Regions from separate parts of the Weizmannia sp. FSL K6-3076 genome, predicted to be linked through region 2. Evidence: a T-box and tRNA genes for the amino acid it is inferred to sense, from the RefSeq annotation. Region 2 holds a T-box; the other holds one or more tRNA genes.
The links. A T-box is a leader RNA that pairs with one kind of tRNA and senses whether it is charged. The one in region 2 lies ahead of leuS (leucine--tRNA ligase), so its partner is inferred to be a tRNA-Leu.
Positions count from the first base shown of each region.

Region 1 (4,429 bases), 290 kb from region 2:
CGAGTTCCAGTGCGGGCAGGCCCGTATACTTAGAGAAAAATCCGATTGAACCAAAAATCACCATGGAGATGCTTAGTTTTAAAAATGCCGGTTTATTCATGAAAGTAATCCTTCTTTTATGTATAAAGTCGTATTTTCAGTATAATTTGTATTGAAAAAATTGTAAATAAAAGGCCTGGCACTTTGCGTGGCGCCAAGCCTTTTGTAGACCACGTATACGACCCTGCCGCCATCCTCCTCAAAGCGGATGCTGACGGAATCCTATATTTCTCCTCAAACCATTTGCGAATCGCTGGATTCAGTCAGGAAATCAAAATTTTTGCCGTTTTATAAAATGAACAAAATATTCCAGCCCTGTTATCTGCTGTACCAAGTCGTCATCATGCAAATGGGTGCTCGGACTTGATGTAAATACTTAAGTTCATTTCTAGTTGCTTGATCTCTTCTTTATTGTGTTTTAACATGGCTGCCACTTTATCGGCACGGGGCACCTTTTTTGGCAATCATCTTTTAGTCGAACCGAATCATGATTCTAGATGAATCCCCTTTAGCCAATTTGTCGAAACTCTCATTTATCTCATCCAAAGAAATGACATCACTTACCAATTCATCCACTGGCAAGCGGCCGTTTTTAAAAAGCCGGATATAATTTGGAATATCCCTTTCTGGAACACAGCTACCGATATAGGAACCTTTTAGCGTCCGTTCCTCAGCCGTCAGCGTTACATAAGGGAAAGAAAAATGATGTTTTGGATCCGGTAGTCCTGTCGTAACGGTTGTGCCACCGCGCTTGGTGATGGCGTATGCCGTTTCCATCGCCGGGACTGCACCTACCGTCTCAAAAACAGTATCCAGTCCCCCGCCAGTTGCTTCACGTATTTTCTCAACAACATCTGGATCTTTGGAATCAAATACATCTGTTGCTCCAAACCTTTTTGCCAACGCAAATTTATTTTCATTGACATCTACTGCTACTACACGGCTCGCCCCTGCTGATACAGCCCCGATTAATGCGCTTAATCCGACGCCGCCCAAACCGACAACCGCAACTGTGCTGCCCAACTTAATCCGGGCTGTATTCACGACTGCCCCGACCCCCGTAATGACAGCGCATCCAAAAAGGGCAAGCTTTTCAAACGGAACGTCTTTTTCAATTTTAATCAAAGAACGACGGGACACAACAGCATATTCTGAAAAAGCGGATACGCCGAGATGGTGCATGATGTCTTCACCATTTGCATGCAGCCGGATGCCGCCTCCTGGTAAAGTACCTGCCGCGTTTGAAGCCGCACCCGTTTCGCATAATGCAGGGCGTCCCTCCTTGCACGGCAGGCATTCGCCACAGCTTGGTACAAACACACAAACAACATGGTCACCCGGCGCAAGATCCGTCACACCTTCACCGGTTTTCACCACTTCACCGGCAGCCTCATGCCCAAGAGCCATCGGTAAAGGCCGGGGTCTGCTGCCATTTATAACAGACAAATCCGAGTGGCACAAACTGGCCGCCTTCATCTTGACAAGCACTTCTCCTTGTTGCGGTTCATCGAGTTCCAATGTTTCAATTTTAATCGGTTTGCTTGCTGCATATGGCATAGCAGCACCTGATTCCCGTAGTACAGCAGCTCTGATCTTCACTCTCACCCATCTCCTCTGAAATTCGTTATGTATCAGCGCACTTGAACGGTTTTCAAAGCCTACGAATATCACTTATATGCTTTGTTTTCGGCGAATTGGGATTGCTGAACAAATCTGGAACGCCCGGAACTAGCTGATATGCTTCATAGCCTTGATAAGTATAGTGATTTGTGTTTAGATTCGCTATTATTAAATTCTTTATTTTATTTTACGACTGAATAATGAAAAAAACAAATAAGCAGCCTTTAGTAAATGCAAACCGAAATTCATCCCTTTCCTTCTGCCCTTCACCGATTGAAGAGAGTGACTTCTGCCGGAAAATGAAAAAACGCTCCTTACTAGATTATAAGGAACGTTTTACCGAAAAACTGAAATGTGATCTTTTGATACCGGTGGTCGGGGTCGAACCGACACTCCCGAAGGAACACGATTTTGAGTCGTGCGCGTCTGCCAATTCCGCCACACCGGCATGATCCTATGAATCGCAAACAAAGCTGTTTGTTATGTCACTTTTATAATTATATCCAGATCGTAAAAAATGTCAATAACCATTTTGCGAAAAAGGGAAGCAAAACAGCTCCCCTATTCACGCATGATCTTCCTTCAGTTCACTTAGGATCTCATAAGACCGCAGCCGCTCTTCATGGTTGTAAATATGCGATACAAACATCAACTCATCGACCTGTGTATCATCCAAAAATTCTTCCATTTTCTCTTTGATTGTCTGTTTTGAACCGATAAAAGCATATTCAAGCTGACGCAATGCCGCTTCTTTTTCAAACGGAGTCCAAATCCCGTTCATGCTATCGACAGGCGGCTGCAGCGTCTGCGATTTTCCACGGATAACGCCGAGGAAAAACTGGTACAGGCTTGTTGCGATCCTTTCTGCTTCTGCATCTGTGTCAGCTGCTACGCCATTCACACACGCAATCACATATGGCTTTTGCAAATACTTGGACGGTTTGAAGTTCTCCCGATAAAGGTATAAAGCATCAAACAATTGCGCTGGTGCAAAATGGCTTGCAAACGAAAACGGCAGGCCGAGCCTGGCAGCAAGTGTGGCACTGTATGTACTTGACCCAAGAAGCCAAACCGGAACATCCACCCCTTCTGCCACGACGGCCCGTGCATACGTCCTGCGTTCTTTATCCGAGAGAAAATAGTTCATCAGTTCTTGGACATTATCCGGAAAATCCATTTCCCCGCCCCTTAAATTCCTTCTGAGCGCCGCAGCTGTCAATTGGTCTGTACCCGGCGCACGGCCAAGGCCGAGATCAATTCTGCCTGGATAGATGGAACCCAGTGTTCCAAACTGCTCAGCCACGACAAGCGGTGCATGATTTGGAAGCATCACACCGCCAGACCCGACACGGATGGTTTTCGTCCCTGCCGCTATATACCCGACTAAAACAGCCGTTGCAGAGCTGGCTACTCCCACCATATTATGGTGCTCCGCGAGCCAGTATCGTTTGTAGCCCCAATTTTCAACATGCTGTGCGAGGCTTAGGCTATTTTTAAACGAATCTGCCGGTGTCTTTCCAGATAAAACGGGGATCAAATCTAAAACCGAAAATGCAACGTCATTCAACTTTTTTTGACTACCCATTGTCCGCTTCCTTTCCTTCTACTCGTGAAGATAGATCTATTGTAAAATAACAGATTCCCAAAACAAAATGATTTGCCTAACCTGTCCGGTGTATCCCAATGATGAGAACGTTCGTTTACGACACTGATTTTAAGGGAAAATGCAATTAAAAAATCCTTATGAACGATCGGGGCGTGGATTTTCTTCCGATACAGGTTTTCTTTTTCCTATAGAAGCAGCAGAAAGAGCATTGGTATCCAAACTGCATGAAGTTGGCGAAGTGAAAAATAGAATGCTTGCTGAAGCAGTATAAACAGTTGGATTAAGCGTTGGAAAGCCCCGTAAAAGTGAGCATTCGAGAGAAAACTGAACGTCATTGAAGGAGGGGTTTAGCGATGCAAATTGGCATGGACTTATTAAAATTGATCATGGGCTTTCTTGCGCTCATTTTTTGTCTAAAATGTACTGGCGCCAAAAGCATTTCAAACCTTACGCCAATCGACTTCATCTGGAGCATTATGCTGTCTGAAATCGTCGGCAACGGCCTTTATGACCCAAGTGTAAAATGGTACTACATTCTTGCGATGCTTTCTGTTTGGGTCATCATTAAAATCATTTTTGACATCCTCATTTACCGCTATGATAAACTGGAAAAATTCCTTATCGGGGATAAAACGCTGATGATCGATAAGGGAAAAATTAACAAAGTCGTACTGAAAAAAAATAAAATTGATATGAACCAACTGACGGAGTTATTGAGAAAGCAAGGTGTATTTTCACTTGATGAAATTGACCAGGCTTATCTTGAAAAAGATGGGACGGTTACGGTGAAAAAAAGAAAAGACAACCCTAGTAAATAGTAGGCTGCCCAGCTCTTGTTCTCATTATAAATAGAAAATTTAAGATAGTATTTTCAAACATTTCTTATAAGATCAATTCCCTTTTTGTACAAGTTAAATTGCTGTAGATACCCACAAGTGTACGTTTTCAAGCAGCCACTTAAATTGGGCTCGGCTTCAATAATATAATTGCAATAAAAAAACGCTTCTCTTTATCTTGAGAAGCGTTCCGTTTGGCATCAGCTTTCAATGTGATGCTGTTATACCGGTGGTCGGGGTCGAACCGACACTCCCGAAGGAACACGATTTTGAGTCGTGCGCGTCTGCCAATTCCGCCACACCGGCACAATATGATGGAGGCGGCAAC
Region 1 is NZ_JBBOWU010000001.1:2,545,773-2,550,201, forward strand. It holds gene NSS95_RS12195 (DMT family transporter) at 1-100, opposite strand, end outside; gene NSS95_RS12200 (zinc-dependent alcohol dehydrogenase family protein) at 511-1,638, opposite strand; tRNA gene NSS95_RS12205 (tRNA-Leu) at 2,026-2,107, opposite strand; gene NSS95_RS12210 (LLM class flavin-dependent oxidoreductase) at 2,225-3,244, opposite strand; gene NSS95_RS12215 (hypothetical protein) at 3,384-3,536, shown strand; gene NSS95_RS12220 (DUF421 domain-containing protein) at 3,619-4,083, shown strand; tRNA gene NSS95_RS12225 (tRNA-Leu) at 4,326-4,407, opposite strand; tRNA gene NSS95_RS12230 (tRNA-Cys) at 4,417-4,429, opposite strand, start outside.
Region 1: it has a tRNA-Leu gene. The T-box ahead of leuS (leucine--tRNA ligase) is inferred to sense a tRNA for this amino acid. The anticodon was not compared.

Region 2 (4,429 bases):
GACAATTTCCACTTCATTTTCGATGAGTTTTGAAGCATCAAAAGCAGGCCATGCTTCATATGTGATCGTGCCGCTGTGGCCGAGTTTTTCCCACAGTTCTTCGGCAATATGCGGGCAAAACGGCGACAGCAGCTTGACGAAGCCTTCCACATACGTTTTCGGTATCACTTCCGCTTTATAGGCATCGTTTATAAACACCATTAATTGCGAAATGGCCGTGTTAAAATGAAGGGCATCGATATCTTCCGTCACTTTTTTGACCGTCAGATGATACGTTTTTTCAAGTGCCGGATTGGCCTTGTCCTGAATTTTTTCTGACAGGCTGCCGTCTTCATTCACAAACAGGCGCCAAATCCGGTCAAGGAAGCGGCGGGAACCGTCAAGGCCGTTCGTCGACCACGGAATCGATGCATCCAAAGGGCCCATGAACATTTCGTACAGCCGGAGCGTATCGGCCCCGTGCGACTCGAGAATGTCATCCGGATTAACGACATTGCCGCGCGATTTGCTCATTTTTTCATGGTTCGCGCCCAAGATCATGCCTTGGTTGAACAATCTTTGGAATGGTTCTTTCGTTGACACCACCCCGATATCGTACAAAAATTTATGCCAGAAGCGGGCATACAGCAAGTGCAGCACCGCATGCTCGGTTCCGCCGATGTAAAGGTCAACCGGCAGCCATTTTTTCAGCTTTTCCGGATCGGCAATCGCTTTATGATTTTTCGGATCGATGAAACGGAGGAAGTACCAGCAGCTTCCCGCCCATTGCGGCATCGTGTTTGTTTCGCGCCGGCCTTTTTTCCCTGTTTTCGGATCGACAACATTGACCCAGTCTTCCACATTCGCAAGCGGTGATTCACCTGTTCCGCTCGGTTTGATTTCCTTCATTTTCGGCAGCATGAGTGGCAGCTCTTCTTCCGGCACGGCCGTTATGGTCCCGTCTTCCCAGTGGATGACCGGAATCGGCTCGCCCCAGTAACGTTGGCGGCTGAACAGCCAGTCACGCAGGCGATATGTCACTTTCTTCTGTCCGATCCCTTTTTCTTCAAGCCACTCGATCATGCGTTTAATCGCTGTCTGTTTATCCAGCCCGTTTAAAAATCCGGAATGGACGTGTTCACCGTCACCGGTATAGGCTTCTTTTTCAACGTTGCCGCCTGCGACGACTTCTTTAATCGGCAAATCGAATTTGCGGGCAAATTCATAGTCGCGTTCGTCATGGGCCGGCACCGCCATGATTGCGCCTGTCCCGTAGCTCATTAATACATAATCGGCAATCCAAATTGGCATTTTTTCGCCGTTCGCCGGGTTCACGGCATACGCCCCCGTAAATACGCCGGTTTTGTCTTTCGCAAGGTCCGTCCGTTCGAGGTCGCTTTTTAATTGCACCTCGGCAATGTAAGCCTGAACTGCATCGGCCTGCTCAGCTGTTTTGATTTTATCCACAAGCGGGTGTTCCGGCGCAAGCACGGCGTAGGTCGCCCCGAACAGCGTATCCGGGCGGGTCGTGAAAACGGTAAACGTTTCATTTGTGCCTTCAACCTGGAATGTCACTTCTGCCCCTTCCGAACGGCCAATCCAGTTGCGCTGCATATCCTTAATGTTTTCCGGCCAATCCAGCTCCTCAAGGTCTTCAAGAAGGCGGTCTGCATAGGCGGTAATTTTCAACATCCACTGGCGCATCGGTTTGCGGATGACCGGATGCCCGCCGCGTTCGCTCTTGCCGTCAATGACTTCTTCGTTTGCCAGCACGGTTCCGAGCGCAGGGCACCAGTTGACTGGCACTTCATCAATATAAGCCAGCCCCTTTTTCCACAGCTGCAGAAAAATCCACTGCGTCCATTTATAATATTCCGGATCAGATGTGTTGATTTCCCTATCCCAATCATAAGAAAACCCGATCGATTTCATCTGGCGGCGGAACGTATTGATATTTTGAATTGTGAAAACAGCCGGATCATTGCCGGTATCAATCGCATACTGCTCAGCTGGAAGCCCGAATGCATCCCACCCCATCGGATGGAGGACATTATATCCTTGCATCCGTTTCGTCCGCGACACGATGTCGGTCGCCGTATAGCCTTCCGGGTGCCCGACGTGAAGGCCTGCCCCCGACGGATACGGAAACATATCCAGGCAATAAAATTTCGGTTTATTTTCGTCTTCACCGGTACGGAACGTGTGATGCTCTTCCCAGTACTGCTGCCATTTCTTTTCGATTTTCCGGTGGTCAAAACTCATGACAGACTCCTCCTTTTTTATGTATCGACATTGACAATATAGGACGCAAAAAACCTCCCATCCCAAGAAAAAGGGACGAGAGGGTTCTCCCGCGGTACCACCCAAATTAGTGCAAGCACTCACTTTAAGTCCTTAACGCGGAATACGGCAAATACTAAAACGGGTCATATTTGCAACTCAAAGGCGAGTTCACGGGGTTCTCTGATTGGCTTGCACCTTCCGCCAATTCTCTTGTTTCAGCGCCGCCGTTACTACTCCTTGTCAACGTTCTTCTATCATTTATTCAATTTATAACCTATTTTACAGAAATTCATTCCCAGTTTCAATATTATTTTCCTGTTGCCCCAGAATGTGATTTTTCCACGAGTGGGCGGTCATACAGCAAGGCCAATAAAAGGGAAATAGCGAGAAAAATAATGAGCAATCCGAACAATGCCTTCATGCCGAATGCATCTGCGACAAACCCGCCAACAACAGGGCCAATCATTCTGCCGCATGTTGCGACACTGTTGATGATGCCCTGGTAAAACCCTTCCCGCCCTTTCGGCGAAAGCGTATTGGCAACTGCGGGCACAGCCGGCCAGACAAGCATTTCCCCAACCGTTAAAATGCCCATTGCCACTAAAAAACCGGCAAAATGCCCGGCAAAGGCAACGACAGCGAATGACAGCATAAAAATGGCCGTCCCAACAACAATTTGCTGTTTGACTTCCGGCAAGAACCGCTTTAAAAACGGCAAAAGGAGCGGCTGGCCGAGCACGATGATCGCGCCGTTCAACGTCCAAAGAAAGCTGTATTTGTTCAGCGAGATATGAAGCGTCTGCGTATAAGTGGAAATCGTGGCCGTCCATTGCGTGTACGCCGTCCATGCCAGGAAATAAGCAAAGCATAACAGGATGAGTGATGCCACTTGCGCCCGCCCTGCACGTTTGGCAGAAACAGCGGCTGTTCCCGCATACCCGGCATGTTTTTCGGCAATATTCCGGTAGCCGAAGATGGCAATCGCCATAAAAACGAGAAAAAGTGCAAGATTCGCTGCAAAAATAAGGTCAATGGAATAAGAAGCAATCACGCCGCCCAGCGCGGCACCGAGTGCAACCCCGATGTTGTTGGCGACATAGATGGCATTGAACGCTTTTCTCCCTCCGCCTTTCCAAGCCGCGCCCGCCATTGCAAGGATCGCCGGGCCGATCATGCCGGAACCGAGCCCGATGGCACCAAGGAAAAATACGTAATCCGGCCAAGCGTGGTTCCATGTCAAGCCGGCAAGCGCCACGGCAGAGATCAGACCGCCCAGCAGTACGGAACGGTAACCCCCGATTTTATCATGCAAATAGCCGCCCAAAAGACTGCCGATGACGCTTGTAAAATTATTCAGCATGAGCACGAGACCGGCGATAAACAGCGATTTGCCGAGATGATCGTGAATATAGATTGAATTTAACGGCCATAAAAAAGAAGCGCCAGTCATGTTGACAGCCATGCCAATGACAAGCAGCCACACAGTTTTTGGCAAAATGAATGCCCCCCTGCTAATGAATCGATCAAAGGAAATTGTAGGGGTTTTTCCCGGCAGTTACAAGCATTCTTGCAAAATATAAATATTATGGCAATTCCCCGTCCTCTGCTTGATCCAACATTTGCATTAAAAACGGGATAAGGCCCGTGCCCTATCCCGCTTTCATGAATCCGGCCGGCTTTTCTTGTTGTTTTTCCTAAATTTTCCGTGCCGAAACCGCTCCTACATGCCCGTTGTTCCCGCCGGATTTTTCGCCGTGATGTTTGCCTGGCTTTTCCGTTTTCCTCATTTGCTTATCGACAATTTTGGCCCCAGTTAAGCTTCGTTTTTCCGGCTTACCTAATTACATGGTCGGTTCATGTTCCTGTAAAATCATCTCGTTTTGCAGCTGCTGAATCACAAGGCGCATACGGTGGAGGCGCTCACGCTGCTGGGAGTTGGCACTGATCGCCAATTTGCAAAGTTCATTATAGGCTTCTTCCAGCTCTGTTAACGGTTCCGAAAAATCATAATAGCCGTAGTTTTCCTGGCGGTTGCCTTCCGCAAATTGCTCACGCGCCGATTGAACGGTTTGCTCGCAACGGTTGATACAATTTTCGACTGCTTCCCGTGTGGCCATCACGATTCCCCCCTTTATGCTTTGAAGCGTGCAGGCTTCATTTGTATAAT
Region 2 is NZ_JBBOWU010000001.1:2,254,239-2,258,667, forward strand. It holds gene leuS (leucine--tRNA ligase) at 1-2,241, opposite strand, end outside; T-box leader at 2,310-2,515, opposite strand; gene NSS95_RS10735 (MDR family MFS transporter) at 2,570-3,757, opposite strand; gene NSS95_RS10740 (YtzC family protein) at 4,104-4,379, opposite strand.